4 regions of the Pseudomonas fulva genome follow, and region 1 is predicted to be linked to each of the others. Evidence: riboswitches for the same ligand, from Rfam matches in the RefSeq annotation. Region 1 holds a riboswitch; each other region holds the start of a gene.

The links. A riboswitch is a leader RNA that binds a small molecule or an ion and turns the genes downstream of it on or off. The one in region 1 is predicted to bind cobalamin.
Region 2: it holds a riboswitch for cobalamin, as region 1 does, so the genes downstream of both, K8U54_RS23360 (ABC transporter substrate-binding protein) here and cobW (cobalamin biosynthesis protein CobW) in region 1, are expected to answer to the same signal.
Region 3: it holds a riboswitch for cobalamin, as region 1 does, so the genes downstream of both, cobO (cob(I)yrinic acid a,c-diamide adenosyltransferase) here and cobW (cobalamin biosynthesis protein CobW) in region 1, are expected to answer to the same signal.
Region 4: it holds a riboswitch for cobalamin, as region 1 does, so the genes downstream of both, K8U54_RS06285 (TonB-dependent receptor domain-containing protein) here and cobW (cobalamin biosynthesis protein CobW) in region 1, are expected to answer to the same signal.

What each region holds. Positions count from the first base shown of each region.
Region 1 covers NZ_CP082928.1:2,162,617-2,170,350, forward strand. Annotated here, with positions in the region: gene cobN (cobaltochelatase subunit CobN) at 1-3,259, opposite strand, end outside; gene cobW (cobalamin biosynthesis protein CobW) at 3,272-4,321, opposite strand; cobalamin riboswitch at 4,420-4,609, opposite strand; cobalamin riboswitch at 4,706-4,907, shown strand; gene K8U54_RS09710 (CbtB domain-containing protein) at 5,003-5,188, shown strand; gene K8U54_RS09715 (CbtA family protein) at 5,199-5,909, shown strand; gene K8U54_RS09720 (cobalamin biosynthesis protein) at 5,906-6,313, shown strand; gene cobM (precorrin-4 C(11)-methyltransferase) at 6,388-7,161, shown strand; gene K8U54_RS09730 (hypothetical protein) at 7,124-7,429, opposite strand; gene K8U54_RS09735 (PAS domain-containing sensor histidine kinase) at 7,431-7,734, opposite strand, start outside.
Region 2 covers NZ_CP082928.1:5,050,802-5,058,535, forward strand. Annotated here, with positions in the region: gene K8U54_RS23325 (ABC transporter substrate-binding protein) at 1-153, shown strand, start outside; gene K8U54_RS23330 (ABC transporter permease) at 204-986, shown strand; gene K8U54_RS23335 (ABC transporter ATP-binding protein) at 986-1,840, shown strand; gene K8U54_RS23340 (HEAT repeat domain-containing protein) at 1,837-2,817, shown strand; gene K8U54_RS23345 (DUF971 domain-containing protein) at 2,814-3,107, shown strand; gene ykgO (type B 50S ribosomal protein L36) at 3,456-3,611, opposite strand; gene K8U54_RS23355 (type B 50S ribosomal protein L31) at 3,608-3,868, opposite strand; cobalamin riboswitch at 4,122-4,317, shown strand; gene K8U54_RS23360 (ABC transporter substrate-binding protein) at 4,484-5,491, shown strand; gene K8U54_RS23365 (FecCD family ABC transporter permease) at 5,488-6,522, shown strand; gene K8U54_RS23370 (ABC transporter ATP-binding protein) at 6,519-7,286, shown strand; gene K8U54_RS23375 (pseudoazurin) at 7,301-7,734, shown strand, end outside.
Region 3 covers NZ_CP082928.1:4,721,541-4,729,274, reverse strand. Annotated here, with positions in the region: gene K8U54_RS21820 (cobyric acid synthase) at 1-314, opposite strand, end outside; gene cobD (threonine-phosphate decarboxylase CobD) at 311-1,303, opposite strand; gene cbiB (adenosylcobinamide-phosphate synthase CbiB) at 1,296-2,204, opposite strand; gene bluB (5,6-dimethylbenzimidazole synthase) at 2,217-2,867, opposite strand; gene K8U54_RS21800 (cobyrinate a,c-diamide synthase) at 2,864-4,189, opposite strand; gene cobO (cob(I)yrinic acid a,c-diamide adenosyltransferase) at 4,186-4,821, opposite strand; cobalamin riboswitch at 4,951-5,175, opposite strand; gene K8U54_RS21790 (C40 family peptidase) at 5,245-5,772, opposite strand; gene K8U54_RS21785 (C40 family peptidase) at 5,908-6,543, opposite strand; gene K8U54_RS21780 (NAD-dependent deacylase) at 6,598-7,377, opposite strand; gene K8U54_RS21775 (DNA-3-methyladenine glycosylase I) at 7,377-7,734, opposite strand, start outside.
Region 4 covers NZ_CP082928.1:1,386,476-1,394,209, reverse strand. Annotated here, with positions in the region: gene ribA (GTP cyclohydrolase II) at 60-677, shown strand; gene K8U54_RS06300 (MFS transporter) at 674-1,087, shown strand; gene K8U54_RS06295 (helical backbone metal receptor) at 1,087-1,884, shown strand; gene K8U54_RS06290 (AI-2E family transporter) at 1,980-2,990, shown strand; gene K8U54_RS06285 (TonB-dependent receptor domain-containing protein) at 3,313-5,166, opposite strand; cobalamin riboswitch at 5,258-5,475, opposite strand; gene dxs (1-deoxy-D-xylulose-5-phosphate synthase) at 5,518-7,419, opposite strand; gene ispA ((2E,6E)-farnesyl diphosphate synthase) at 7,537-7,734, opposite strand, start outside.

The DNA.
Region 1 (7,734 bases):
AATCGAGGATGTCGTGTTCGCGGTTGTCCTGGTTATGCAGCACCGCCTGCATGCGCTCCAGGCGCTCGGCGAACTGCTCGCGGGCCGGCGCGCCCTCGACGCCCTTGCCATAGGCGTAGCCGCCCCAGTTCAGGTACACCTCGGCCAGATCCGCGCGGTTTTCCCACAGGCGCTCTTCGATGGCGTTCTGCACGCCCGCGCCATAGGCGCCCGGCTTGGAGCCGAAGATTCTCCAGCCGGCCTGACGCCGTGCCTCGAGTTCGTCCAGCCCGCCGTCCTGCAGCGCCAGGGCTTCCTGCCAGACCCGGGCAGACAGCGGGTTCATGTCCGGCGCCTCGTCCAGATCGGCGACCGCCTGCACGGCGTCGTCGAACAGGCGGATCAGGTTGGCGAAGGCATCACGGAAGAAGCCGGACACCCGCAGGGTCACGTCGACCCGCGGGCGGCCGAGCTGCTCCAGGGGCAGCACCTCGAAACGCTCGACCCGCCCACTGCCGGCCTGCCACACCGGGCGTACGCCCATCAGGGCCATGGCCTGGGCGATATCGTCGCCGCCGGTGCGCATGGTCGCGGTGCCCCACACCGACAGGCCGAGCTGGCGCAGGTGGTCGCCTTCATCCTGCAGGTGACGTTCGAGCAGGCGATCCGCCGCCTGCACGCCAAGGCGCCAGGCGGTCGGCGTGGGCAGGTTGCGTACGTCCACGGAATAGAAATTGCGCCCGGTCGGCAGTACGTCGAGGCGCCCACGACTCGGTGCACCACTCGGGCCGGAGGGCACGAAGCGGCCATCCAGGGCATCGAGCAGGCCGCGCATTTCGGCATCACCACAGGCGTCCAGCAGCGGGGCGATATGGCTGCGCAGGTTGTGCAATACGGCTGCGCTGAGCGGGCCGACTGATTCGCCACCGTCGATCAGCTGCAGGCCCAGCAGCTCAAGGCGCTCGCGGGTGTCACCGAAACTGCGCCAGGGCTCGTCGCTCAGCCCAGTCAGAACGTCAGGACGCGGGCCGCTCCACGGCGCCGCCATCTCGCAATCGAGGGGATCGAAATCGAGTGCCAAGTCGCTGGCCAAGGCACGCAGCAGGCTGGCATTGCCGCCCTGCCCGTCGCCACGTGGAATGCGCAGCAGCGCCAGCAGGGTGTCACGGCGCAGTTGCCCGGCTGGCGACTCGCCAAACACATGCAGGCCATCGCGAATCTGCGATTCCTTGAGGTCGCACAGGTAAGCGTCGAGCTGCGGCAGCCAGCTGGCAGGGTCGTCGTTGAGCTGCAGGCCCAGCTCACGGTCGAGGCTGGCCTCGCGCACCTTCTGCAGGATCTCGCCGCGCAGCTCGGCGGCGCGGCGCAGGTCGAGCTGGCTGGCGTCGTAGTATTCGTCGGCCAGGCGCTCCAGATCGCGCAGCGGGCCGTAGCTCTCGGCGCGGGTCAGCGGCGGCATCAGGTGGTCGATGATCACCGCCTGGGTGCGGCGCTTGGCCTGGGCACCTTCGCCGGGGTCGTTGACGATAAAGGGGTAGATATTCGGCAGCGCACCGAGGATCGCAGTCGGCCAGCAGCGTTCGGACAGCCCGACGCTCTTGCCCGGCAGCCATTCCAGGTTGCCGTGCTTGCCGACGTGGATCACCGCGTTGGCCCCGTATACGTGGCGCATCCAGCAATAGAAGGCCAGGTAGCCGTGGGGCGGCACCAGATCCGGGTCGTGGTAGACCGCTGCGGCATCGACCTGATAACCCCGTGCCGGCTGGATGCCGACGAAGGTCAGGCCGAAACGCAGGCCGGCGATCATCAGCCGGCCTGCGCGGAACATCGGGTCGTTCTCCGGCGCGCCCCAGCGTTCCAGCACCGCCTGGCGATTGGCCTCGGGCAGGGCGGCAAAGAAGCGCTGGTAGTCGTCCAGCGCCAGGCTCTGCGCACAGGCCCGCAGGTCGAGGTTGTCGAGGTCGTTGGTCACGCCACCGAGCAGCCCATGAATCAGCGCGGTGCCGCTGGCCGGCAGGCCCTCGACCGGGTAGCCCCGGGCTTGCAGGGCCCGGAGGATATTCAGCGCCGCCGCTGGCGTATCCAGACCGACGCCGTTGCCGATACGGCCATCACGGGTCGGATAGTTGGCCAGTACCAGGGCGATGCGTTTATCCACAGCCGGCAGGCGCTGCAGGTCAGCCTGACGGCGCGCCAGTTCGGCGACGAAATCCATGCCCGGCAGGTGCGCGCGGTAACAAACCACATCGCTCTGGCTGCGTTCGCTGCGCCAGGCCAGGCCCTTGAAGCTGATGGGCCGGGTGATCAGGCGGCCATCCAGCTCCGGCAGCGCGATATGCATGGCCAGGTCACGGGGGCCGAGGCCCTGGGCGTTGCCCTGCCATTGTTCTTCGCTGTCCAGCGCGCAGAGCGCCTGCAGCACTGGCACGTCACGGCGGAATGGCCGCGCCTGGGGCGACTCCGGGTTGGACTGGGCGAAGCCGGTGGTGTTGATGATCAGACTGGCGCCCGCGTCGTCGAGCCAGTCCTCGACCTGGGCCAGGCAGGCCGCCTCCTTGAGGCTGGCCACCGCGATGGGCAGCGGGTTGAGGCCCTGGGCCTGCAGGCGCTGGCAGAAGGTATCGACGAAGGCGGTGTTGGCCGCCTGCACATGGGTGCGATAGAACAGCAAGGCGGCAACCGGTGCATCCGCTCGCCAGTCGCCGCGCCAGTCCTGCAGCGAGGCATTGCCGATACGCGGGTGATAGAGGCCAACCCGCGGCAGCGGGTGCGGCGGCTGCCAGCCGTAGTCCCGGCCCAGGTAACGGTCGGCGATGCAGTTGAAGAACTGCCGCGCGTTATCCACACCGCCCTGGCGCAGGTACTGCCACAGGCGTTCGGCATCGTCGGCGGTCACGTTGCCCAGCGCCGTGAGCTCGGGGTCGGGGTTATCGCAACCCGGCACCAGGATCAGCGTCTTGCCCTGCCCTGCCAGCTCCACCAGCCGCTCGATGCCGTAGCGCCAGTAGCTGACGCCGCCGTGCACGGAAATCATGATCACCTTGGCGTGCCGGAGCACCTGCTCGACATAGAAGTCCACCGAGGCGTTGTTGCCCAGCTGCGCCGGGCTGGCCAGGCGCAGGCTGGGGTAATCCTCGGGCAGATGGCGGGCGACTTCGGCCAGCAACGACAGGTGCGAATCACCGGTGCACAGCACCACCAGCTCGGCGGGGGTCTGGCCGAGGTCGGCGATGCTGTCGGCCGGCAGCGACTGGCCGGGCTGGGTACGCAGCAGGTGCATGACGGGCGCCGGTTACGCCAGCGCCGCTTTCAGCTCGGCCGTGATGGCCGTGTGATCGAGTTCCTGGCCGATCACGATCAGGCGGGTCACCCGCGCTTCATCGGGCTTCCAGGCGCGGTCGAAGTGCTTGTCGAAGCGTTGACCAACGCCCTGCAGCAGCAATCGCATGGGCTTGTTCGGCACGGCGACGAAGCCTTTCACGCGCAGAATGCCGTGTTTGCCGACGACCTCTTTCAGGGCGTTCAACAGGCGCGCCTCGTGTGCTTCCGGTAGTTCCACGTGGAACGAGTCGAATTCGTCGTGATCGTGATCGTCGTCTTCATCGTCGTGGTGGGTGCGACGGCCCTCGATATGCAGCTCGGTCTCGCTGTTCAGGCCCAGCAGCACATCGAGCGGCAGCGAGCCGCCATGGGCCTCGACCACCTTGACCGCCGGCGGCAGCTCCTCGGCCACTTCGGCGCGCACCGCGGCCAGCGCCTCGGCATCGAGCAGGTCGGCCTTGTTGAGGATCACCAGGTCGGCGCTGGCCAGTTGGTCGGCGAACAGCTCGTGCAGCGGCGATTCGTGATCGAGGTTGGGGTCGAGCTTGCGCTGGGCATCGACCTGATCGGGGAAGGCGGCGAAGGTGCCGGTTGCCACGGCCGGGCTGTCGACCACGGTGATCACCGCATCGACGGTGCAGGCGTTGCGGATTTCCGGCCAGTTGAAGGCCTGCACCAGAGGCTTGGGCAGGGCCAGGCCGCTGGTTTCGATGAGGATATGGTCGAGATCGCCGCGGCGCTCCACCAGCTCGCGCATCACCGGGAAGAACTCTTCCTGCACGGTGCAGCACAGGCAGCCGTTGGCCAGTTCATAAACCCGGCCGTTGGCTTCTTCCTCGCTGCAGCCGATGGAGCACTGCTTGAGAATCTCACCGTCGATGCCCAGCTCGCCGAATTCGTTGACGATCACCGCGATGCGCCGGCCCTCGGCGTTTTCCAGCATGTGGCGCAGCAAGGTGGTCTTACCGGCACCGAGAAAGCCGGTGACGATGGTGACGGGAAGTTTGGCGAGCGTTTTCATGGTGGCCCCTGGCGTCTGCAGAAACGGCGAGCGGGCAATAGGATGGCAGGCACGAGCAGGGCTCACGCGAAGGCATCACCGGATCACCCCGCCCGGTTGTCGAAAGCGTTATCGAGGCAGGTCTCCTGGCTGGCAGGTCATGGCACGCGGCCGGCCTTCCCGGTCTCCCAGTGGCGATTGGCGACGCACTCGCTGCTTACAGTTGCGGGGGCAGCCACGGCGATCCGTGTTCCCTCTTGAACCTGTTAGAAGCCTTCTGAACAGGTTTCCTCTCCATGGCGACCCATGGAGAACCTCGAAGACCGCAAGGCTACGCAGAGCCTGGGTAACGGTCAATCGCGGCGCGACCTGCAGCATATTGACGCTCTGGCCGCTTCGTGGTGTTCTTGCCCGGTTGTTTCAGGTGTCTCACGCCGCCGCGCGTGAGGTGAAACGGGAAGCCGGTTAGAGTCCGGCGCTGCCCCCGCAACGGTAAGCGAATGCCAGGATCGTTTTGGCCACTGTGCACACGCATGGGAAGGCCGATCCCTATCGCCGCAAGGCGATCGTCGTGAGCCCGGAGACCGGCCTGAATCCTCTGTTTGGCAACCCGCGGTGGGCGGGCACGCGCCGATCGCTGCCTGCTCGTGCGGGCTGTCTCGCCGTGTCCTGCTGTGCCGTTTACCCCTGAGGTCTACGATCATGTCCAGCAGTGTCCTTTCTGATTCCAGCGCCTCTGCGCTCCCCCTGTCGCAACGTATCCTGCTCGCCGTTGGCAGCTGCGTGCTGGGCGCCGTGCTGATCTTCTTCGCCGGCTTCTCCGAGGTCGAAGCCCTGCACAACGCCGCTCACGATACCCGGCATAGCGCCGCGTTCCCCTGCCACTGAGGGCACCAGAATGATCAAGCGTATCGCCCGGACCGCCGGGTTCGCCGGCCTGCTCGCCGCCATCGTGCTGACCCTGCTGCAGAGCCTGTGGGTAACCCCTTTGATCCTGCAGGCGGAAGGCTTTGAGATCGCTGAGCCGGCAGTTATCGAACAGAGCCATGACGCCACCGCAGCCCACGACCATGGCGCGAGCGGCCATAGCCACGACGGCGAAGCCTGGGCCCCGGAAGACGGCTGGCAGCGCCTGTTATCCACAGGCCTGAGCAACCTGGTCGTCGCCGTCGGCTTCGCGCTGATGCTCGCCGGTCTGTTCACTCTGCGTGCCCCCGAGAAAACCTGGCATGGCCTGCTCTGGGGCCTGGCGGGTTTCGCCACCTTCGTACTGGCACCCTCCAGCGGCCTGCCGCCGGAACTGCCAGGCACTGCCGCGGCGGACCTGCTGCTGCGCCAGTACTGGTGGATCGGCACCGCGGCCTCGACCGCCGCCGGCCTGGCGCTGCTGGCATTCGGCGGCAACGGGATGCTGCGCATTCTCGGTGTGGCGATTCTCGCCCTGCCCCACCTGCTCGGCGCGCCGCAGCCTGAAGCCCATGAAAGCCTGGCGCCCGAAGCGCTGGAGCATCAGTTCATCCTCGCCTCGCTGCTGACCAACGCGGTTTTCTGGGCCGCCCTGGGCCTGACTGCCGCCTGGTTCCATGGCCCTGGGCGCCAGCCGCAGTGAATGAACGGCCCATCCTCGTCGCCGGCCTGGGTTGCCGGCGCGAGTGCTCGCGCGATGAGCTGCTGGCCTTGCTCGACAGCACCCTGGCCGAGCAGGGCTCGAGCACGGCCGAGCTGACGGCCCTGGCCAGCAGCGCCCACAAGGCGGCTGAACCTGGCCTGCAGCTGCTGGCCGCGCACCTGAACCTGCCGATCCACTTCCTGCCCGCCGAGGTGCTGGCGGGTTACCATGGGCGCCTGACCGAGACCTCGGCCAAGGCGTTGCAGCTGACCGGCACGCCAGGCGTCGCCGAAGCCAGCGCCCTGGCCCTGGCCGAGCAGCTGAGCGGCCGACCCGCTCGCCTGTGGATAACCAAGCGCAAGAGCGCTGCCGCCACCCTGGCCGTAGCCCGAGTCGATGGGTAGGGATCACGCCCTGTCGAGCCACCGGGATTTTCATCGGTCGATACAAGACGCCGCCACCCATATTCAGGAACCCCATGACCGTCTACTTCATTGGCGCCGGCCCCGGCGACCCCGAGCTGATCACCGTCAAGGGTCAGCGCCTGATCCGCAGCTGCCCGGTGATTCTCTACGCCGGCTCGCTGGTGCCCGGGGCGGTGCTCGACGGCCACCAGGCCCATCAGGTGATCAATACCGCCGAATTGTACCTGGATGAAATCGTCGCCCTGCTGCACGCCGCCCACGCCCGTGGCGAGGACGTGGCGCGGGTGCATTCCGGCGACCCGTCGCTGTATGGCGCCATCGGCGAGCAGATTCGTCACCTGCGCGCGCTGGGCATCCCCTTCGAGATCATTCCCGGCGTGACGGCCACGGCCGCCTGCGCGGCGCTGCTGGAAAGCGAGCTGACGCTGCCCGAGGTGTCACAGACGGTGATCCTCACCCGCTACGCCAGTAAGTCGCCGATGCCGGCCGGCGAGCAGCTGCAAGATCTCGCCCGCCACGGCGCGACCATGGCCATCCACCTGGGCGTTCAGCACCTGGCAAAGATCGTCACCGAGCTGCTGCCGCACTACGGCGCCAACTGCCCCATCGCGGTGGTGCACCGCGCCAGCTGGCCGGATCAGGACTGGGCGATCGGCACCCTGGCGGATATCGAGGCGAAGGTCAGCGCCAGGGGCTTCAAACGTACCGCGCTGATTCTCGTCGGCCAGGTACTGGGCGCGGAGGACTTCGCCGACTCGGCGCTCTACCGCGAAGGCCACCGCCACCTGTTCAGGACAGGCGCTGCAGACGATACAGGCTCTCGCTGACCTGGCCGCGGTTGTCGGCAATGGCGATCTGCGCGCCCTGACGGGCAAGGCGCTCATTAAGGTCGCTGGCGTACAGCTGCTTGAGGAAGGTCGGGTAATCGAGCGCCCCATGCTGGCCGAACAACCAGGCATGCAGTGCGGGCAGATGAAAGCTCCACGCCCCTTCATGGCAATCGAAACCGGCCTCGCGCAGCCGTACGATCAGTTGCTGATCACCCTGCAGCACAGCCGCGCAATAGGCATACAGCGTATCCAGCCATTTGCTCATATCAGTTGGCGACCACCGGCAGTTCGATACGGAAACAGGCCCCGCCTTGCTGATTGCTCACGCTCAGCTTGCCGCCCATCTGGTTGACCAGGCCGTAGCTGACCGACAGCCCCAGGCCGGTGCCCTTGCCCACCGGTTTGGTGGTGAAGAAGGGGTCGAATACCCGATCCAGCAACAGCGGGTCGATGCCGCCGGCGTTGTCCTGAACCTGCACGATCACCTTGTCGTCCTCGCGGTCACTGCGCAGCAGGATACGGGGCTCCAGTTCCGGATGCTTGTCCCGGGCGCTGAGCAGCGCGTCCTTG
Region 2 (7,734 bases), 2.5 Mb from region 1:
CTGCTGGCCAACCAGGCCTGGTTCGTGCGTAACGGCAAAGGTGAACTCAGCGCCTTCCTGCTCAAGGATCAGGCCCAGGCCTATGCCAAGGCTCACGGCGGTGAAGCGCTGGACTTCGGCAGCGCCAACCAGCGCCAGATAGCCGCCCGCTGATCGGCCTGCTGCGCCATGCCCCATGTGGCGCAGCATTTCACTGGAGCCTGATGATGACTTCTCTACACCGCTGGCCCTTGCGTCTGGCTTCGCTCGCCCTGTGCCTGCTTTTCTGGCAGGTGGCGACGCAATCGCGCCTGGATTTCGGTTTGCTGACCTTTACCTACGTGCCCACGCCAGCCTCGGTGGTAGACGCTGCCGTGGCGCTGGTCGAATCCAGCAGGCTCTGGGATCACGTCGGCAGCAGCCTCGGCCGGGTGTTTTCCGGTTACCTGATCGCCGCCGTGCTGGGCGTCGCCCTGGGCATCGCCATTGGCCGTTCTCGCTGGGCCGAAGACAGCCTGCTACCGCCGCTTGAAGTGCTGCGGCCGATTCCCGCGGTGGCCTGGATTCCTCTGGCGATCCTGATGTTTCCTTCCTCTGAATTGTCGATGATCTTCATCACCTTCACCGGCGCGCTGTTCCCGGTGCTGCTCAACACCATCCATGGCGTGGAAGGCGTCGACGCCCGCCTGGTCGCCTCGGCGCGCAGCCTCGGGGCAGGGCGCCTGGCGATCCTTCGTGAGGTGATCCTGCCGGGCGCTGCGCCGAGCATCGTCACCGGCCTGGCGATCGGCATGGGTACTTCGTGGTTCTGCCTGGTCACTGCGGAAATGATCTCCGGGCAGTTCGGTATCGGCTATTACACCTGGGAGTCCTACACCATCCAGAACTACCCGGACATCATCGTCGGCATGCTGCTGATCGGCCTGCTCGGCATGGGCAGCAGCCTGTTGGTCAAGCGCCTCGGCAGTCTGCTGACGCCCTGGTACCGCGCGGGAGGGCGTCACTGATGAGCATCCATGAAACGGTGCTGTCGGCCGGACGGATCGACATCGAAAAACTGACCATCCGTCTCGGCGAAGGCGCCCAGGCATTCGACGCCGTGCAGGCGCTGGATTTCTCCATCGCCGCGGGCGAGTTCGTGTGCATTCTCGGCCCGTCCGGTTGTGGCAAATCAACCTTGCTTGGCGCCCTGGCCGGGCACCTGACGCCCAGCGCTGGCGCCTTGCGGGTGGACGGCCAGGCCGTTGCAGGGCCGTCGCCGCAGCGCGGCATAGTGTTCCAACATCACACCCTGTTGCCCTGGAGCAGCGTGCTCGACAATGTCGCCTTCGGCCTGAAGATGCAGGGCGTCGGCAAGGCGGAACGGCGGCAGCGGGCACGGGAATTCCTCGGCCTGGTTGGCCTGCAGGATTTCGCCTCGCGCTGGCCCAATCAGCTCTCCGGCGGCATGCAGCAGCGCGCCGAAATCGCCCGGGTGCTGATCAACCGGCCACGCCTGCTGTTGATGGACGAGCCCTTCGGTGCCCTGGACGCCCAGACGCGCAGCAAGATGCAGGAGTTGTTGTTGGATATCTGGGGCCGGGTTCGCACCACGGTGGTGTTCGTCACCCATGACATCGACGAAGCCCTGTTCCTGGCCGATCGCATTTTGGTGATGAGCCCGCGACCGGGCCGCTTTATCGAAGACTTGCGCCTGGACTTCCGTCGCCCACGCCACGCCGGCCTGTTGACCAGTCCCGACTTCGTGCAACTCAAGCGCCACTGTCTGGAATTGCTGCGCCATGAAGAAGGCCGTGAGCTGCCGCGCCTGACGCCGCTCGGCCTGCCTACCGAACATCCGCCATTGCGAGTAGCGCTATGACCAACCCGAACAACGATATAAGCACCGACAACCCCGACATTCTCGACCTGCTGCCGCGCCTGCAGGATGGCGACGCCGGGGTGCGACGCATCGCTCTGATCGAACTGGCCGACCTGGAAGAACCAGAGGCGTTGCCCTGGTTGACCCAGGCGCTGACCCGGGACAGCTCTGCCGATGTGCGGGCCGAAGCGGCGCGGCTGCTGGAAGCCTGGGAGGAGCCCGAGGTGGTCGACGCGCTCTGTGCGGCGCTGACCGATGCCGACGCCCGGGTACGCGGCGCGGCGGCGCAGAGCCTCAGCGAACTGAAGAGCGCTGAGGCGGGCCGTGTGGTGTTGCCCTGGGCCGTTCATGCCGACGCCTTCGTACGCGCCAGCGCGTTGCGTGCCTTGCGTGAGTTGCGCCTGATCGACAGCGTACCCACCGCTGTTGCGGCGCTGCAGGATAGCGATGCCTTCGTGCGTCGCGAGGCGGTGGGCATTCTTGGCTGGCTCAAGCAAAGCGATGCCTTGCCCCTGTTGGCGCGCCTGGCCAGTGACGATAGCGATACCGAAGTACGCCGTGCGGCAACCGGCGCTTTGGGCCTGGCCAGCGACGACAGCGTGCTGCCGGCTCTAAAGGCGGCGCTCAAGGATCGTGAATGGCAGGTGCGCGAAGAAGCAGCCACCACGCTGGGTAAGGTCGGCCAGGCGACGGCCGGCCCCGCGCTGCTGGAGGCGCTGAGCGACAGCTACTGGCAGGTGCGCCTGCGCGCGGTGCGCTCGCTCGGTCGCTTGCGCTTCGCAGCGGCGCATGACGGGCTGGTGGAATTGCTCGGGCACGCCATCAGCAACCTGCGCAAGGAGTCCGCGCTGGCGCTTGGCGAACTGGGCGACGATCAGGCACTGCCCGCACTGCTGGCTGTCGAGCACGATGCCGACCCGGAAGTGCGCAAGGCCGTGCGGATCGCCATCGGCCAGTTGCGCCTGCAAAAAGCATGAACCAGGCGCCCGTCGCAGTACGCAACAGTGCCACACAAGCCACGCTGACCGTGGATTGGGGGCAAGGGCAGGTTCTGGTGCTCGGCCATGGCCGCCTGCGTGCTGCGTGCCCATGCTCGAAATGCCGGGCGGCCCGGTTGGCGCAGCGTATCGATGTGGTGCCGGATGGCATACGCATCACGGCGATCCATGCCCAGGGCTATGGTGTGCAACTGATGTTCGACGATGGTCACGACCGCGGTATCTATCCCTGGCGTTATTTGCGTGAGCTGGGGGAGGTGGCAGGTTGAGTTGGCCATGCTTGTCGCATGGCCTGGTCGTCGCGGTGCCATCTGCGGGATGACCGAAAATCGCTTCGCGCCGAGGGCGATGCTCCTACCGACATGGCGTCGAACCGTCGATATTGCAGGCTCCTCGATACTGTAGGAGCCTGCTTGCGGGCGAATGGTTGTCGCGCCGCAGATGTTGAGAACGGCCACCATCGCATTCGCGCCGAGGGCGACGCTCCTACCGGCATGGTGTCGAACCGTCGATTTTGCACACGCCTCGATACTGTAGCCGCGCCCTGCGGCGAGTGCTTGTTGCGACGCGGCCTTGGAAAGATGGCTGCAATCGCGCCGCGATGGCGATGCAGGCACTTATCCCTTGTTCTTGCGTTGTGGCTTGGGCCGGCCCTGCACGCACTTGAAGCGCGGCTCGGTCTTGCAGATCACGTAGATGCGGCCGCGACGTTTGACGATCTGGCAGTCGCGATGACGCAACTTGGCCTGTTTAAGCGAGGCGACTACTTTCATGCCTTGGCTCCTGCGAAGCCTGCAAAGCGCTTGTTGAAGCCAGCCACACGGCCTTCGCTGGTGACCTGGCGCTGCTGGCCGGTATAGATGGGATGGGAGGCGCTGGACACGTCCAGGGTGACGTAGGGATAGGTGTTGCCATCGCTGTGTTGACGAGTCTTGTCGGTGTCGACCGTCGAGCCGATCAACCAGTAGGCGTCAGCAGCGACGTCGTGGAACAGAACAGGGCGATAGGTGGGGTGAATACCTGGTTTCATGAGAGCTCCGATAATTACGTTATAAGATAACATTTATAGTGTTGTTGATTATGATTCCCATTGCAAGTTCTGGGTCGATAATTTCAGGGGCCATGCGTGGCCGGGCATCAAGAGCTGATTCGGCTTGCTAAAATGTTATGTTGTAACAATAATGGCCGCGCTTTTGCGCAGGGCACTGCGTGGGCTTGGCTGGATCCGATTGCAGTCGGTGAACGGAAACTGCGGCAAAGCGCTGCAGGCGGATCACTTAATCGTTTAAGATGCCGCCGCCGGTTTCCGCGAGGAATTAATAGGGAATCCGTCGCCGCCTCTGGTGGCCAAACGGAACTGCCCCCGCAACTGTAGGTACCGAGCAGCGCTGCATTCGTGTCACTGGAATCGCTTCCGGGAAGGCCGCCGCGCTGCATGGACGTACCAGTCAGGAGACCTGCCGGCATGGGTCTGATTCCGCTTCTGCGGGCAGGGCCAGTAATCGAACCGCCGGCGGGGTGTCCGGGAGGGGCATCCGTGATCACTTCCCGCAAGGGACAGGTGCGGCCATGGTCGCGCAGCGTGATGTGTTCTCCAGCCTACGCACTGCCGTTATGCGTATTTGTTGATTAGGAGATCACCCGCATGTTCGTACCACGCCTTGCCGTCATCGGCGCCGCCCTGGCGCTGTCTTCCATGGCCCATGCCGCCGGCCCGACCCAATACCCGCTCACCCTGGAAAACTGCGGCCAGTCGCTAACGTTCGCAAAAAGCCCCGGCAACGCCGTGACCATCGGCCAGGCAGGTACCGAAATCCTTTATTCCCTGGGCCTGGGCGAACGCCTGGCCGGCACCTCGCTGTGGTTCAGCCACGTGTTGCCCGAATTCGAGGAGCAGAATGCCAAGGTGCCGCGCCTGGCCGACAACGACCCAAGCTTCGAATCGGTGATCGGCAAGCGCCCGGGCCTGGTAGCGGTGCAGTTCGAGTGGATGGTGGGCGAGCAGGGCGTGGTGGGTACGCGCAAGCAATTCCACGACCTGAACATTCCCACCTACATCATGCCGACCGACTGCGAAGGCAAGGACAACCTGGTCGGCGCAGACGGCACCCGCCTGCAGCCGTTCCAGATCGACAGCCTGTACAAGAGCATCAACCAGCTGGCGCAGATCTTCGACGTGCAGGACAAGGGCGACGCCCTGGTCGCCGACCTGCAGAAGCGCCTGGCCGCGGCGGTGGCCGGTGCCGAGCAGCGCCAGGCCCAGGATATTTCCGCGCTGTTCTGGTTCTCCAGCCCGGACATGGATCTGGACCCGTACGTGGCTGGCCAGAAGGGCGTGGCCGACTACATGATGAAGTCCCTGGGGCTGCGCAACGTGGTCGAGTCCAGCGAGGAGTGGCCGAGCGTCGGCTGGGAAACCCTGGCCAAGGCCAATCCCACGGTGCTGGTGCTGGCGCGCATGGACCGTCGCCGCTTTCCCGCCGACGACGTGGAGAAGAAGCTCGAGTTCCTGCGCAACGACCCGGTCGCCAAGCACATGGACGCCGTCAAGAACGGGCGCATCGTGATCATCGACGCCGATGGCATGCAGGCCTCGCTGCGGATGATCACCGGCATCGAAACCCTCGCCAAGGCCGTTGACGAATTCCAATGATCGCGCGCAGTTCTCGCCTGTTCCTGCTGACCATCGCCTGCCTGCTGCTTCTTGGTGTGGCGGTGATCGCCGGAGTCGCCCTGGGCGAAACCCGCATTGCGCCCTCGGTGGTGTTCCAGGTGCTGGCCAACAAGCTGTTCGCGGCAGGCTTCGTGCTCGACCCGATCGATGAGGGCATCGTCTGGAATTACCGCCTGACCCGCGCCCTGGTCGCTGCCAGCTGCGGGGCCGGGCTGGCGGTGTCCGGCGTGGTGCTGCAGGCATTGCTGCGCAACCCCCTGGCCGATCCCTACCTGCTGGGTATATCTGCCGGCGCCTCGACCGGCGCGGTTTCCGTGGCATTGCTCGGCTTGGGCGCCGGCATGCTGACGCTGTCCATGGGCGCCTTTCTCGGCGCGGTCGCCGCCTTCGCCCTGGTCGCGCTGCTGGCCCGTGCTGCGGGTGGCGGGGCGATCAGCGGCAGTGCTCAGATCATTCTGGCCGGTATCGCCGGTTCCCAGCTGTTCAATGCGCTGACCTCGTTTCTGATCACCAAGTCGGCCAGCGCCGAGCAGGCCCGCGGCATCATGTTCTGGCTGCTCGGCAACCTCAGCGGGGTCGACTGGCAGGACGTACTGCTGGCCGTGCCCATGGCGCTGGCCGGGGTCCTGCTGGTCGCCTGGCACACCCGGGCGCTGGACGCCTTCACCTTCGGCGCCGAGTCGGCGGCCTCCCTGGGCGTGCCGGTGCGCCGGGTACAGGCCACCTTGATCGCCTGCACCGCCCTGGTCACGGCGGTGATGGTGTCGATCGTCGGCTCCATCGGTTTCGTCGGCCTGGTGATCCCCCACGCCGCGCGGCTGCTGGTCGGTGCGCGGCATGGCCGGCTGGTGCCGGTCTCGGCACTGATCGGTGCGGTGTTCCTGATCGCCGCCGATGTGCTGTCGCGCACGGCGATCAATGGCCAGGTGCTGCCGATCGGCGTGGTCACCGCTCTGGTCGGCGCGCCGGCGTTCGCGGTGATTCTGGTGCGCGGGAGGCGAGCGCGATGAGCACCGTGTTGCAGTGCAGCGACCTGGGCTGGTCGGTAAAGGGCAGGGCGATCGTGGCGGGGGTCGACCTCGAGGTGCGCCGGGGCGAAACCCTGGGGCTGATCGGGCCCAACGGCTCGGGCAAATCGACCCTGCTCAAGCTGCTCTCCGGCATTCGTGCGCCGGGCAATGGCCAGGTGCAGCTCGATGGCAGGCCGCTGGCGAGCCTGGGCCGCCGCGACGTGGCCCGGCAGCTGGCGTTCGTCGAGCAACAGGCCGATACCAGCGACGCGGTGACGGTGCGCGACGCCGTCGAACTGGGGCGCACGCCCTGGTTGTCGGCGCTGCAGCCGTGGTCGGACGATGACGAGCGCATCGTCATGCAGGCCCTGGCCGACGTGGACATGGCCCACATGCACGAGCATGCCTGGAGCACCCTGTCCGGCGGTGAGCGCCAGCGCGTGCACATCGCCCGGGCGCTGGCCCAGCAACCCCAGGTGCTGCTGCTCGACGAGCCGACCAACCACCTGGACATCCAGCATCAGCTGTCGATCCTCAACCTGGTGCGCGCGCTGCCGGTCACCACCCTCATCGCCCTGCACGATCTCAACCAGGCCCTGGAATGCGACCGCCTCGGGGTCATGGAACATGGCCGCCTGGTGGCACTGGGCGAGCCCGGCGAAGTGCTCACCACCGAACGCCTGCGCGACACCTTCGGGGTGCGCGCCCGCTACCTGACCGACCCGGAAGATGGCGCCCGGGTGCTGCGTTTTCATCCTGCCTGACACGGACGGTTTCCATGCCCATTCGCTACGCCATCACGCTTCTGACGACCCTGTTCTGCACCGCGGCCCTGGCCGAGGTGCACGAAGTGAAAATGCTCAACCGCAGCGCTGGCGGGGCCATGGTCTACGAGCCCGATTACCTGGCCATCGCGCCAGGGGATAGGGTCAAGTTCATCGCCACCCAGCCGAGCCACAATGCCGCCAGCCTGCCAGGCTTCCTGCCCGAAGGCGCCGAGCCGTTCAAGGGCAGGATCAACGAGGAAGTCGAGGTGACGTTCGAGGTGCCGGGCTTCTACGGCATCCAGTGCATTCCGCACCTGGCCATGGGCATGGTGATGCTGATTCAGGTTGGCGAGCGCCCGAGCAGCGCGGTGCAGATTCCGGCGTCGCTGCCGACCCGGGCCAGGCAGCGCTTCGAGCAGATCCTCGAACAGGCCGATTCGGCATA
Region 3 (7,734 bases), 2.6 Mb from region 1:
TTCATAGTGCCGACGGCCTGGCCATGGATGATCACCTGGGCACCGGTGTCGCTGTTGGGCTTGAGCAGCACCGGGTTCATGTCGGTATGGGCCGGCAGGCCGCAGGCCTGGGCCTGCACCGCCTGGGCGCGACCGATCTCGCCACCGTCGGCGGTCACCGCGCTGTTGAGCGCCATGTTCTGCGGCTTGAACGGCGCCACACTGACACCTTGACGGCGCAGCCAGCGACACAGCGCGGTCACCAGGGTGCTCTTGCCGGCGTCCGACGTGGTGCCCTGCACCATCAGCGTGGCGCCGGATTCGAAATGACTCATCGCGCCTCCTCGGCGAATACTTTCAACGCCGCTGCCAGGCGCTGCCAGCCGGCCTCATCGGGCGGCAGGCCGAAACGAATGCTGGCCGGGCGCTCGAACAACCGGGTGAGAATGCCATTGCAGGCCAACAACTCGTGCAGCAGCGCCGCCTGCTCGCTGGCGACCCACTGGAACAGCGCGCAGCCACCAGTGGGCACCAGACCGTGCTCACTCAGCAAGCGAGCCAGGCGCTGACCATCGGCGCGCAAGCGCTGACGCTGAACCTGCTGAGCCGCCCTGTCTTCGAGCATCCTGGTCGCCAGCCAGCGCGTCGGGCCGCTGATCGTCCAGGGCCCGAGCACTTCTTGCAACTCATCGAGCAACTTGCGTTCGGCCAGCACGAAGCCCAGACGCGCACCCGCCATGCCGAAGAACTTGCCAAACGAGCGCAGCACGATCAGCCCGGGCGAATGCGCGTGGGCCGCCAGGCTCTGCTCCGGGGTGCAGTCGATAAAGGCTTCATCGACGATCAGCCAGCCGCCCCGCTCGGCCAGGCGCGCATGCCAGGCATACAGCTGCTCGGGAGAAAAGCGCCGCCCGGTGGGGTTGTTGGGGTTGACCAGCAGCAGCACGTCGAGGCGCTCCAGCGCCCGGTTGACGCCGGCCTCGCTGATCTCCAGCACCCGGTGCCCTTCGCGTTGCCAGGCCGCCGCATGCTCGGCATAGGCCGGCGACACGATGCCGATCCGTGCCTCGCGACGCAGCCGCGGCAGGCACTGGATCGCCGCCTGGGAGCCGGCCACCGGCAGCAGCCCGGCGGCGCCGTAATAGGCGCCGGCGGCGGCTTCCAGGCCATCGTCCTGCTCCGGCAGGCGATTCCAGACCTGCGCCGGAATCTCCGTCAGCGGCAGGCCGTAGGGCGCCACGCCGGTGGACAGGTCCAGCCAGTCGCTCAGGGGAATGCCATGGCGCAGCGCCGCCTTGCGCAACCGTCCGCCATGCTCAAGCAAGGCACACCTCCACGGTCAGCATCAGCAGCAACCAGAGCAGTACCCCGCCCCATACCAGGTTCATCGCCCGTTCGATATCCCGCGCCCTTGGTGGCGGCCCTTCACCCAGCTCGGGGCGCGGGTGCAACTCGCCGTGATAGACCGCCGCGCCGCCAAGGCTGACGCCCAACGCCCCGGCTCCCGCGGCCATCACCGGCCCGGCGTTGGGGCTGTCCCACTGCGGCGCCTGGCGCTGCCAGCAGCGCATCGCCAGGGCGCTACGGCCCAGTACGGCATAGGTCAACGCCACCAGCCGGGCCGGCACATAATTGAGCAGGTCATCGATCTTCGCGGCGGCCCAGCCGAAGCGCTCGAAACGCGCGTTGCGATAGCCCCACATGGCGTCCAGGGTGTTGCTCAGGCGGTACAGCACCACGCCCGGCGCCCCGGCGACGAGAAACCAGAACAGCGCGGCGAACACCGCGTCGCTGCCGTTTTCCAGCACCGACTCGGTACCGGCACGGGCCACGCCGGTGGCATCCAGGTCCTCGGTGCGGCGGCTGACCATGTAGCCGACCCGCTGGCGGGCCAGCGGCAGATCACCCAGGCGCAGCGCCTGGGCCACCGGCTGGGCGTGTTCATCCAGGCTGCGCAGCCCGAGGGCGGCGTACAGGGCGAGGATCTGCACCAGCCAACCGACCCATGGCAGCTGCACCAACAGCAGGGTGAGCAGCGTCAACGGCAGCACCGCCAGGCACCAGGCGCTCACACCGTGGCTGCGCCAGCCGCCACCGGACGGGTTGAAACGCTGCTCCAGGCGGTTGGCGAGCTTGCCGAAGCCCACCAACGGGTGCCAGCGCTTCGGCTCGCCGAGGGCGGCATCCAGGGTCACGCCCGCGACGGCGCTGAGGATCAGGCTCATGGACGGCTCTCGTTATTCATGCTGATCCCAGCGATCCTCAAACAGCAACTCATGCAGCGGCCGCACCTGTGCCCAGCCTTCCTGGACCAGCATCGGCGCCGGGTAGAAGGCCTGCACCGGCCCCAGGCAGAGCACCGCGACCGGCTTGCTGCCCGGCGGCATGGCCAGCAGCTCGGCCAGTGCGGCGGGGTCGAACAGCGATACCCAGCCCATGCCGAGGCCTTCGGCGCGGGCTGCCAGCCACAGGTTCTGGATGGCGCAGGACAGCGACGCCATGTCCATTTCCGGCAAGGTGCGCCGGCCGAAGACATGGGCGTCACGGCCCTCCATCAAGGCGGCCACCAGCACTTCGGCGCAGTCGCGAACGCCCTCGACCTTCAGGCGCATGAATTCATCGGAGCGCTCGCCCAGGGCCTCGGCGGTCAGCTGACGCTCGCGTTCGACCAACTGATAGATGTCCTCACGCAACGCCGGCCGGGTGATGCGGATAAAGCGCCACGGCTGCATCAGGCCGACACTGGGCGCCTGGTGCGCCGCCTCGAGCAACCGGGCGAGCAGTTCGGGCGCCACCTCGCCGCCGCTGAAATGGCGCATGTCGCGGCGCTCGGCGATGGCGCGGTAGACCGCGGCGCGCTCTTCGGCGCTGAAGGCGTGCTCGCTCATGGCCGCAGCAACGCCGCGGCGGCCGTCGGGTTCGACGGCAGATAGAAGTGGATATAAGAGGCGGTCAGGCGGCCGATCCGAAATACCGCCTCGCTGACCGGTTTGTCATTCGGACAATCGCCCAGGACCAGCGGCTGCGGCCCCGACTCCAGGCGCGAATGGTGGTAGCTGTGCCCACGCAGCACGCCCTCGGGCAGTGCCACGCGCTGCAAGGCCAGGGCGACCAGGCGCTTCTGCATCTGTGCATGGCCAGGCACCAGGCCGGCCAGTTCGGCGCGCTCGCCGGCGACGTCGCTCAGCGACTCGAGCAGGTACAGCATGCCGCCGCATTCGGCGAGCAGCGGCTTGCCGGCCTGCTGGTGCGCCCTGATGGCGTCGATCATCGGTCGATTGCCGCTCAGTGCCTGCAGGTGCAGTTCCGGGTAGCCGCCGGGCAGATAGAGGCTGTCCACCGCGGGTAGCGCTTCGTCCGCCAGCGGGCTGAAGCACACCAGGGTCGCGCCCATGCGCTCGAGCAGATCGAGATTGGCCTGGTAGATGAAGGCGAAGGATGCATCATGGGCCACGCCAATACGCACGCCTTCCAGAAGCGGTTCCAGTGGCGCCAGCGCGGGCGCCGCGAAGCTCACCGGCGGTGGCAGGGTGAGGGTCGCGGTCTGCTCGAGGGCATCGGCCGCGCTATCCAGGCGCACATCCAGGTCGGCCAGCTCGGCGGCCTGCACCAGGCCAAGGTGCCGGCTTGGCAACTCGATGGCCGCACTGCGCGGCAACGAGCCGTACCAGCGGATCGAGGCCGGCAGGCTGTCACGGATCAGGTCGTTATGGCGACCTGGATTGACCCGGTTGCCGAGCACGCCGGAGAAGGGCAGGTCCGGCTGGTAGCTGGCCAGGCCGACGGCCAGGGCGCCGAAGGTCTGGGCCATGGCCGAGCCGTCGATCACGCCAAGCACCGGCACGCCGAAACGACGCGCCAGGTCAGCTGCCGACGGCGAGCCGTCGAACAGCCCCATCACGCCTTCGATGAGAATCAGATCGGCCTCGCCCGCCGCTTCCCAGAGCAGACGCCGGCTCTCGGCCTCGCCGACCATCCACAGGTCCAGCTGGTAGACCGGGTTGCCACTGGCACGGGAGAGGATCATCGGGTCGAGAAAATCCGGCCCGCACTTGAACACCCGCACCCGCTTGCCCTGCCGGGTATGCAGGCGCGCCAGGGCGGCGGTGACGGTGGTCTTGCCCTGCCCCGAAGCGGGCGCGGCGATCACCAGGGCCGGGCAGCGCCGTGGCGCCCCAGGCTCGGCGTAAAGCGCGTCTACCGTGCTCAAAATTCCACGCCCTTCTGCGCCTTTACACCGGCCTTGAAGGCGTGTTTGACCAGGGTCATTTCGGTCACCGTATCGGCGGCCTCGAGCAACGCCGGCGGTGCGCCGCGGCCGGTGACCACCACGTGCTGCAGCTCCGGGCGCGACTCGATATCGCGCAGCACCAGATCCACATCCAGGTAGCCGTGCTTGAGGGCGATATTCAGCTCGTCCAGCACCACCAGGGCGATCTGCGGATCGTTCAGCAGGTGCCTGGCAACATCCCAGGCCAGGCGGGCCTTCTCGATGTCACGCTGGCGATCCTGGGTATCCCAGGTGTAGCCCTCGCCCATCACGTGGTAGCTGACTTCATCGGGAAAGCGGCGGAAGAAGTGCTCTTCGCCGGTGGCCATGCCGCCCTTGATGAACTGCACCACGCCCACCTTCAAGCCATGGCCCAGGGCCCGGGCGACCATACCGAAGGCCGAGCTGCTCTTGCCCTTGCCATTGCCGCTGTGCACCAGCAGCAAGCCGTATTCGTCCTGGGCCTGGGCGATCCTTTCGTCCATCAGCGCCTTCTTGCGCGCCATGCGGGCGTTATGGCGCGCGTCGCGCTCGGCCGATTCGCGGCTGGGGGATGGGGTCGATTCGCTCATGGGATCTCCTCGGCGCCAGCAAGCTCGCGCGGTTCGAGCACGTATGGGTGCTCGACGATAAAAACGATCACGCAGGAGCAGGCAGGGGCTGGCCCAGGGGCCGCGCACCGGCCGCGCCCACCGCGCAACCTAGGGAAAAAGCGACAGGCCGGTCTCCGGGCTTGCGAGCGCGCGTCCCTTGGGACACAGCGACCAACGCGCCTTCCCGTATCAGCGATACAGTGGCCAGAAGCGTGGTTGGACTCGTTTACCGTTGCGGGGGCAGCGTCGGCATTGCTCGCTTGGCAGCAGCGCACCGACTTCCCAGTTTCACCCCTGGCCGCGACCAGGGGCACCTGAAGCAGGCCGCAAAGGGTAAGGACTGACGGCATGAGCGTCAATCGCAGAGTCGCTTGTGTCGCGCGGCCTCGCGCGACGGCGTGCTCAGGGATGGCTGGCCAGTTCCACCGGAAAGACCCGCTTGGCTTCGATGTAGGTGCGCTGCCAGTAGCTGTTGCCAAGGCTGTCCAGGCGCACCGTGCCACCTGACGATGGCGCATGCACGAAGCGCCCTTCGCCGACGTAGATGCCGGCATGGCTGACCTGACGCCCACCATTGGTGGCGAAGAACACCAGATCGCCACTGCGCAGGGAGTCCCGGCCGATGGTCGGCGCACGCATGCTGATCAGCTCGCGGGTCGAGCGCGGCAGTCTGATGCCGGCGGCGTCACGGTACACGTAGCCGATCAGCCCGCTGCAATCGAAACCGCTGTCCGGCGTATTGCCGCCGTAACGATAGGGCGTGCCCACCAGGCCCAGCGCGCGGAACAGCACATCGTCCGCGCCCCCCTGGTAAACACCGGGTGCAGGCATGACCACGACGGGTTGCGGGGCAGGTACGGGCGCTCGGCTGGAACAGGCACTGAGCAGTGCTGCGAGCAGAAGGAAGGCGACGCGGATGGTGGCAGTCATGGACGGACGATCCTGGAGCCTGAATGCGCCCTACTCTGCCGTGTCCACAACCGCAGTGCAAGCTTTAGCTTTACACTGCAGTCGCTTGAAAACATTCGAATTGTTACCCGAGCATTCTGACCGGGCAACTCCTCATCAGTGTTGAGAGGCCAAATGCTCGGTCGGTGCCAATGCCAGAACGCGCTTGGCTTCGATGAAGGTGCGCTTCCAATAGCCATCGTCCAGGCTGTCGATACGCACGCCGCCGCTGCGACGGCTGGAGGAATGGATGAACTGATCGTCGCCCAGGTAGATGCCGGCGTGGCTGACGCGGCCGCGACCGGCCGTGCTGAAGAACACCAGATCACCCGGCTTCAGGGCCTTGCGATCGACCAGTGGCGCATCGATGTTGATCATGTCGCGCGTCGAGCGCGGCAGCTCCATCCCCAGTTCCTCGCGGAACAGGTACCCGATGAAGCCGCTGCAATCGAAGCCGGTTTTCACCGAGGTACCACCGAAGCGGTAGCGCGTGCCGATCAGGGAAATACCCTTTTCCAGAACGCTGTCCGCCAGTTGCGGCAACGCATAAGGCGCATGATTGGCGAAATCGACGACAGCGTCGTCTTCGCCGGCATCCTTGAGCTCCACGACAGGCGCAGCGACCACCGGCCTGGCAGGCAATGAAGCCTGGGCCTGAGGCGTATCGATCTGGGGTTGCGAGGTGTGGTTAGCGCAGGCGGCGAGAACCAGTGTGAGTGCGAGAGGCACGAGGGGTGCGAAGCGTTTGCGCATGGGCACGACCGTGGCATGAAAAATGAACAGCCGCGACTATGCCCGCGAACGGGCTCATTTGCAAATATTATGAGCAGCAATGTGACTCAGTAGTTCCGGGAAAACATCTAAGGCCCGTTCTTCCAGCCGCAAGTCAACCCATTCACTGACCCTGGTCTGCGACAAATTGACCTCCACCGTCACGCCTCCCGACCGGCGCGCTTGCAGCAGCGGCTCGGCTATATAAGGAAAGCTGGCGCTGGTGCCGGCACTGATCACCAGATCGAAACCCTTCGCCAACTGCCGTCGTAGACGCTCCAGGGCTGTGGACGGCAACATTTCCCCAAACAACGTCACCGGTGGGCGCAGCACACCGCCGCAGCTCGCGCACAGCGGTGGTAGCGGCCGCTGCAGATGCTCGGCCAACCGCTCGTCGGTTTGTCCGCATCGCTGGCAATAAAGCGGCGCCAATTCTCCGTGAATCTCGATCAGACGGTCCAGGGGGCTGCCGGCCAGGCGGTGGTATCCGTCGATATTCTGGGTCAGCACCCAGCACTCGGGCTTGATGGCCTGCAGTTCGGCGATCGCCTGGTGGCCGGCGTTCGGCTCGGCGCCCAGGCAGGCGCTGCCAAGCTGCGCCAGGTACTTCCAGCACAGCGCCGGATCGCCGCGCAGCATCTCGCCGGACATGGCCACCTCGATCGGCACGCCGTCATCGGTGTGGTCGTTGTAGAGGCCACCGATGCCGCGGTAGGTGGGCAAGCCGGAATCGGCGGAAATCCCTGCCCCGGTGATGATCAGGATGCGCTGCGCATCGATGAACGCCGACACCAGTCGCTGCAGCTGCGGCCGCATCAATGGTTGACCGTGTGGGCCAGCATCACCGAAAGCTGGCACAGGGGCCGACCACTTTCCGCATGCCACTGATTGAATGCTGCCTGAACCGCTGCGCGGTCTCGCTGGCTATTAGGCACCTTGTCGACGATCTTCTGCGCCTTGAGGGCGGCGACCATGTCATCGCTGGGGATGAAGGTGTCCTTGCCGACCATGCGCAGAAAGCGCGGCGCGGAAAGCCCGCCGAGCTGGGTGCCCTGCTTGGCCAGCCAGTGCCAGAGGCCGACGATATCGGTCACCGGCCAGTCGGCGATCAGCGCGCCAAAGGCGAAGCCGGGCTTGGGCGCGGCGGCCTTTCCCACAGCCGCCGGGCCGGTG
Region 4 (7,734 bases), 780 kb from region 1:
TGCTGTTACACTATCACCCCTCGCAAATTCGCATCCCTTTCCGCTACCAGGAGCATCCGGTGCCTGTCGTGTTCGTCGCCGCCTCCCAACTGCCGACGCCGTTCGGTGTGTTCACCATGCATGGCTTTCTCGAAGAGGCCACGGGCAAGGAGCATGTCGCGCTGACCTTCGGCAATGTCGCCGACGGTGAGCCGGTGCTGGGGCGCCTGCATTCCGAGTGCCTGACCGGTGACGCGCTGTTCAGCCTGCGCTGCGATTGTGGCTTCCAGCTCGAGGGTGCCCTGCGTGCCATCGCCGAGGAAGGCCGCGGCGTGCTGCTGTACCTGCGTCAGGAAGGCCGTGGTATCGGCCTGCTCAACAAGATCCGCGCCTACGAGCTGCAGGACGGTGGCGCCGATACCGTGGAAGCCAACGAACGCCTGGGCTTCGGTGCCGACATGCGCGACTACGCGATCTGCCTGCCGATGCTGGAGCACCTGGGCATCACCTCGCTCAAGCTGATGACCAACAACCCGCGCAAGGTCAAGGCGCTCGGCGACATGGGCATTCCGGTGGCCAACCGCGTGCCGCTGCAACTGGGTCACAACCCGCACAACAGCAAGTACCTGGCCACCAAGGCCGGCAAGCTCGGGCACATGCTCGGCAAGCTGCATCAGGGTGAGGTCGAGCGGCCTTGACCCGCGCCGCGGTAAAGCGCCGGTTGGCCCTGCTCTGGTGGCGGCAACTGGCACTGACCCTGGCCCCACTGCTGCTGATCAATCTGCTGTTCGGTGCCGGGCGCCAACCGGGCGTGCTGGCCATGCCGCTGTTCATCGCCGGGCTGGCTTCGCTGTTCGTCAGCCTGCCGCTGTTCAGTGGCTACAAGCGTGCCCTGTTCGCCACCGTGAAAGCCCTGAATACCGCTGACGAACCTGCCGCCTGGCTGACCCTGGCCGCGCGCCGCCGGCCGGCGTTGCTTGGCGCCGGGCTGCCGGCCTGGATCGCCGCCCTGGCGGTGTTCGCCGGGCTGGAAGCGGTGCCGCAGATACTGCTGGCGCTGGCCAGCGTCGTGGTGCTCTACCTCTACCGCCTTCCTCGGCAGCTCTGATGCGCGGCGTGCTGCTGGTGCTGCTGTTGCTGCAGGCGACCTCGCTGTCGGCCGCCGAGCGGGTGGTCAGCCTGGCGCCGTCGCTGAGCGAGATCGTCCTCGAGCTGGGGGCCGGCGACACGCTGGTCGGCGTGCTCGATGGCGGCGAGCGTCCTGCTGCGCTGGCGCATGTGCCGTCCGTGGGGCGCTACGGGAAGCTGGAAATGGAAACCCTGCTGGCCCTGCAGCCGGATCTGCTGCTGGTGTGGCCGGGCAGCGTCAGCGCTGCCCAGCGCGAGCAATTGCAGGCCTTCGGTATTCCCATGCTGGTGCTCGAGCCCCATTCGCTGGACGAACTGGCCGGGCAGTTCCTGCTGATCGGCGAGCGGCTCGGTCGGCCGCAGGCGGGGCGTCGCCTGCATGATCGCTTCGTCGCAGGGCTCGAGGCGTTACGGGCGCGTTATAGGCGTGATGAACCGTTGCCAGTGTTCTATCAGGTGTGGGACGCACCGCTCTATACCGTCGGCGGCGGGCAGATCATCAGTGATGCCCTGCAGGTATGCGGGGCGCGCAATGTGTTTGCCGACCTCCGGCTGCCCGCGCCGCAGGTCAGTGTGGAGGCGGTGCTGCAGCGTGACCCGGCGCTGATCCTTGCCGGTGATGCGCGCCAGCTGCAGGCCTGGACGCGCTGGCCGCAGCTGCGCGCCGTGCGTCTCGCGCAACTGCGCGTACTGCCGGACAAGGGCCTGGAGCGGCCAAGCTTCCAGATGCTCGCCGCCACGGCCCGGCTTTGCGAGGTGCTGGCGACGGCCAGGTGATCGCCGTCAAGGCTTGCACTCGGGGTGTGCGATGACACTGGTAAAGCGCGCCGCCAACTGGCAGATTGGACGCCTTCCGGTTCATTGCAGACGTTATGAAAGCCCCCGTATCCCCCTGGTTTTCCCCTGCCAGCGCCTTGATCGTTGGTGCCGCGCTCCTGCTGGTCTTTCCCCTGAAACTGCTGCCCAGCCTGCTGGCCGGTCTGCTGGTGTTCGAACTGGTCAACCGCCTGGCGCGGCCGATGCAGCGTCTGCTGGCGGGTCATATGGGCCGTGTGCTGGCGGTTGGCGTGCTCAGCGTGCTGGTGATCGCCGTGCTCGGGCTGCTCTTCGCCGGCGCCTTCTCATTGCTGATGCACGAGCTCAACAACCCGGGGCGGATGATGGGCAAGCTGCTCGGCGTGGTCGACCGCGCCCGCGAGCAGTTGCCCGAAGCGCTGGTGGCCTATTTGCCGGCCAACGTCGACGATATCCGCGTCGCGCTGCACGACTGGCTGCGCGGGCACATCAGCGAGCTGCAACTGCTCGGCAAGGGCGCCGTGCACATGTTCGTCACCGTGCTGATCGGCATGATCCTCGGCGCGGTGATCGCCCTGCAGAGCGTGCCCGAGCCTGATCAGCTCAAGCCCCTGGCCGGCGCGCTGCTGACCCGCGTGCAGCGCTTCGTCGAGGCGTTTCGCAATATCGTCTTCGCGCAGATCAAGATTTCCCTGCTCAACACCACCTTCACCGGCATCTTCCTGATGGGCGTGCTGCCGCTGTTCGACGTGCACCTGCCGCTGACCAAGACGCTGATCGCGATCACCTTCGTGGCCGGCCTGTTGCCGGTGGTCGGCAACCTGATCTCCAACACCGCGATCTTCGTGGTCGGCCTGTCGCTGTCCATCTGGGTGGCGCTGGGCGCACTGGCCTATCTGATCGTCATCCACAAGGTCGAATACTTCCTCAACGCACGCATCGTCGGTGGGCAGATCAAGGCGCGGGCCTGGGAGCTGTTGCTGGTGATGCTGGTGTTCGAGGCCGCCTTCGGCATCGCCGGGCTGGTGGCCGCGCCGGTCTACTACGCCTACGTGAAGAGCGAGCTCAAGGCACAGGGCTGGGTGTGATCATGTCGGCTGGATCGCCCCCGCAGCGTCTAAACGGATCGGGGTGATCCATCGACCGGGTAGGTGCCGCTTGCGGGCCACTTACTGACTCAGGCCTCCATGCTCTTCGACGAGGCGCCACGAGCAGTGATGGCAGAAAGGCAAAAGCGGCAATCGATGCGGTACCTGTGGGAGCGGGCGGGGGCGCCCAGTCCATGCCCGCGAAAAATCACGGGCATGGCCCGTTCCCACAGGATAGGGGAACGGCCGCTTCCGCCACTCTGCCGCCAATTCATCGGGATACGGATTCGGGTTTGCCAGTGGACAAGTGCGTGAACGGTCCTCAGAGGGCCGGGGCCCAGGTCAGTGACAGCAGGGCCGTGCGGCCTTCCTCGCGGTATTCGCTGTAGTTCGTCACGGGCCAGCTTCCATGACTGTACTGGGCGCGGCCGTAACCTTTGTCCAGCACGTTGTCCACCTTCAGGCCCAGCGCCAGCTCCGGTGTCGCCTGCCAGTTGCCGCGCAGGCCAAGCAGCCCATGGCCGGCGATCCCGCGCTGATTGTCGACGTCGTCGTAGGTACGGCTGACCGCCTGCCAGGTGGCGCCGAATGACCAGTCGCCGAACTGGCGATCCATGTCCAGGCTCAGGGTGCGCTTGGCGCGGCGATTCAATAGCTTGCCGGTGCTGCGGTCGCGCGGATCGATCAGGCTCAGGCCGAGGGCGGCCTGCCAGCCCAGCAGTTCATGCTGCAGGCTGCCTTCGAAGCCGTTGATGCGCGCCTTGTCGAGGTTCTCGGCGGGCCAGCCGCTGATCGCATCACGCAGGTCGGTACGGTACACCGAGGCTTGCAGCGCCGTGCGCTCGGCTACCTGGCTGCGCCACTGCAACTCGTAGGATTTGGAGGTCTCCGGCTGCAGGTCCGGGTTGCCGCCACCTGGCCAGTAGAGGTCGTTGAAAGTCGGCGCGCGGAAGCCCTCTGCGTAGGAGAAGATCAGCTCGTTGCGCGCATCGAGCTGGTAACCCAGGGCCGCGCTTACCGTGTTGGCGCTGCCGAACTGTTGGTTCTTCTCGTGGCGCAGGCCCAGTTCGGTATTGAAGCGCTCGCCGCGGTAACGGTGCTGCGCGAGCAGGGCGTGGTTCCAGCGGCTGTCCTCGGCGTAGGCGGTATTGCTGTTGAGCCGTTCCTGGTAGCCATCGGCGCCGAGCAGCAGGCTGTGGCCGTTGCCCAGGTCGAGGGTGTTGAGCCAGGCCAGGCTGTCGCGGTAGGTGTTGAAGGGGCTGCTGGCGGGCACGTCATCGAAACGCTCGACGGAGCGGTTCTCGCTGTGGCCGACTTCCAGGCGGCTTTTCCAGTCAGGCAGCAACTGGGCGTCGAGGAACCCGGAGTAGCTGGTCAGCTGATAGTCGGCGTACGGGTAGGCGCCTTCCCAGCCACCGTCGTATTCGCTCTCGCCGCGCTGGTCGAGCACGCTGAAGCCGGCTTCCAGCGTTTCGCTGAAACGGTGGCTGAGGTTGGCGCTCAAGGCGTTGTTGCGGTAGGCGTCGCGGTCGCTGTCCGGCGCCACGGGGGCATGGGTGCGATTGATGCCGCGGGTGTCGTCGGCGCTCAGGCCGAGGTTGAAACGAGTGTCGGCATCGCCACCGGACAGGCCCAGGCTGCGTTCCCAGCTGTGGTTCGACCCATAGCCGACGCGCAGGCGCGGGTTGAGCCCTTCGCCCGTAGCCCGACGGGTGAAAATCTGCACCACACCGCCAATCGCATCGGCACCGTGAATGGCCGAGCGTGAGCCGCGCAACACCTCGACACGTTCGATCTGCTCGACATTCAGGTATTCCAGCGGCGCGCCACCAGCAGAGGCCGAGCCGATGCGCTGGCCGTCGACCAGCACCAGGCTCTGTGCGGTCTTGGTGCCGCGAATGTACAGGCCACTGGTGCTGCCGCGGCCACCGGCGCGGGTCACCTGCACCCCCGGCACCCGGCTCAGCAGGTCGAGCACGCTGCCGGGCTGCAGGCGCTCGATGTCGGCGCGGGTGAATACCGTGGTGGGCGTGCTGCTCTGTTCGCGCGGCTGCACGTCTCGGTTGCCGGTTACCACGGTCTCCGAGAGCTTGAGCGCCTCGTCGTAGCTCGTGGTGGCCGCGAGTGCCAGGCCTGGCGACAGGGCGCAGGCGAGCATCAGGTGAAGCTGTTTCATGGTGGGTGTCCTCGCAGGTCGGCAGACTTTCGAGGAGGGCGAGCGCAAGCGCAGCGCACGCTGACGCCTGACGGTGGTGCCCTCCGCAACACGCGTCTCGTCCTGCAAGGCCGGTATCCGGGCTTTCGACCGGCAACCGCTCGCCTTCCCGGTAGGCCCAGTGGCGGTTGAGCGGCTGTGCAATCGGCTGATTGCGGTCGATTACCGTTGCGGGGGCAGCATCGGCTTGGCGCGCGTAGCGAGCGCACCGACTTCCCGTTTAACGCGCGGCGTGGCAGCGCCGCGGGCACCTGGCAGGAGGTGAACGAGGCGTACCTTAGAAGGTGACTGCATGAAATACAAGCAAGTCGGTCAGGCTCTGCTTGAGCCTTTCTCAAGACGCTGACGCACGGCCGCTTCGATGCCGGCTTCGTCCAGGCCGCACTCGGCGAGCATCTGGTCGGGACGGGCGTGCTCGACATAGCTGTCGGGCAGGCCCAGGTGCAGCATCGGCTTGAGCGTGCCCTGGCTGGCGAGGAATTCGCTGACGGCGCTGCCGGCGCCGCCCATCACGCTGTTTTCCTCGATGGTCACCAGCAGGTCGTGGCTGGCGGCCAGTTCGCTGACCAGCGCTTCGTCGAGGGGTTTGACGAAGCGCATGTCGACCACCGTGGCGTCCAGGGTTTCGCCGACGCGCAGGGCCTCACTCAGCTGCACACCGAACACCAGCAGGGCCACGCCGGCGCCCTGGCGACGCACCACGCCCTTGCCGATCGGCAGCGGCGTGAGTTCGCGGTCGATGGTGGCGTTCGGGCCGCTGCCGCGGGGGTAACGCACCGCCGCCGGGCCAGTGAACTGGTAGCCGGTGGTGAGCATGTGGTGCAGCTCGTTCTCATCGCTCGGCGTCATGATCAGCATGCCGGGGATGCAGCGCAGGTAAGAGAGGTCGAAGCTGCCCGCGTGGGTCGGGCCGTCTTCGCCGACCAGGCCGGCGCGGTCGATGGCGAACAGCACGTCGAGGTTCTGCACCGCGACATCGTGGATCAGCTGGTCGTAGGCGCGCTGCAGGAAGGTCGAGTAGATCGCCACCACCGGCTTGGCGCCTTCACAGGCCATGCCGGCGGCCAGCGTCACCGCGTGCTGCTCGGCGATGGCCACGTCGAAGTATCGATCCGGGTGGCGTTCGCTGAAGGCCACCAGGTCCGAGCCTTCCTTCATGGCCGGGGTGACCGCCATCAGGCGTTCGTCATGGGCGGCCATCTCGCACAGCCACTGGCCGAACACGCTGGAGTATTTCGGGCCGGACGGCGCCTTCACCTTGGCCGGCGCGTTGATCGGCTCCAGCTTGGTAATGGCGTGGTAGACGATCGGGTCGACCTCGGCTGGCGCGAAGCCCTTGCCCTTCTTGGTGACCACGTGGAGGAACTGCAGGCCCTCCAGGTCGCGCATGTTGCGCAGGGTGGCCAGCAGGGTCGGCAGGTCGTGGCCGTCGATGGGGCCGATGTAGTTCCAGCCCAGCTCTTCGAACAGGGTGCCGGAGACCAGCATGCCCTTGGCGTGCTCTTCGGTCTTGCGGGCGATTTCCCAGGCGCCGGGCAGCTTGGACAGCACCTTCTTGCTGCCTTCGCGCACGTTGGCGTAGGTGCGGCTGGAGAGAATCTTGGCCAGGTAGTTGGACAGACCGCCGACGTTCTTGGAGATCGACATGTCGTTGTCGTTGAGTACCACCAGCATGTTGGCCTTCACGTCGGCAGCGTGGTTGAGCGCTTCGAAGGCCATGCCGGCGGTCAGCGCGCCGTCGCCGATCACCGCCACCGACTTGCGCTTGCTGCCCTGGCGCTGGGCGGCGATGGCCATGCCCAGTGCGGCGCTGATCGAGGTGCTGGAATGACCGACGCCAAAGGTGTCGTACTCGCTTTCCGAGCGACGCGGGAAGGCAGCGATGCCGTCCTTCTGGCGCAGGGTGCCCATGCGCTCGCGGCGGCCGGTGAGGATCTTGTGCGGGTAGGCCTGATGGCCGACGTCCCACACCAGGCGGTCGTCGGGCGTATCGAAGACGTAGTGCAGGGCGACGGTCAGCTCGATCACCCCGAGGCCGGCACCGAAATGCCCGCCGGTCTGGCCGACCGTGTAGAGCAGGTACTGGCGCAGTTCATCCGCCAGGGTTTCCAGCTCGGCTTCGCCAAGGCGGCGCAACTCATCCGGCGTGTTGGCGCGGTCGAGCAGCGGCGTCAGCGGGCGTTCGCGGGGAATCTCGTGGAAAGTCGTCGGCATCAGGCGAGTCGTTATAGGAATTCAAAATAGTGGGGCAGTCTACCTGATGCGATGACCCTAGCCCAAGGGAGGACTTGGGCGTGGTTGCCGCAGCAGCGATGTCAGATAGACAGCGGTTCAGTTGCGCCGTTCGACGATATAACGCGCCAGCTCGCGCAACGGTTCGGCGGCATCACTGAACGGCTGCAGCGCTTGCAGCGCCTGGTCGCGCAGTTCCAGGGCGTAGGCCTTGGCCGCGGCCATGCCGAGCAGAGCGGGGTAGGTGGGCTTGTCGTTCGCCTGGTCCTTGCCCTGGGTCTTGCCCAGGGTCGCGGT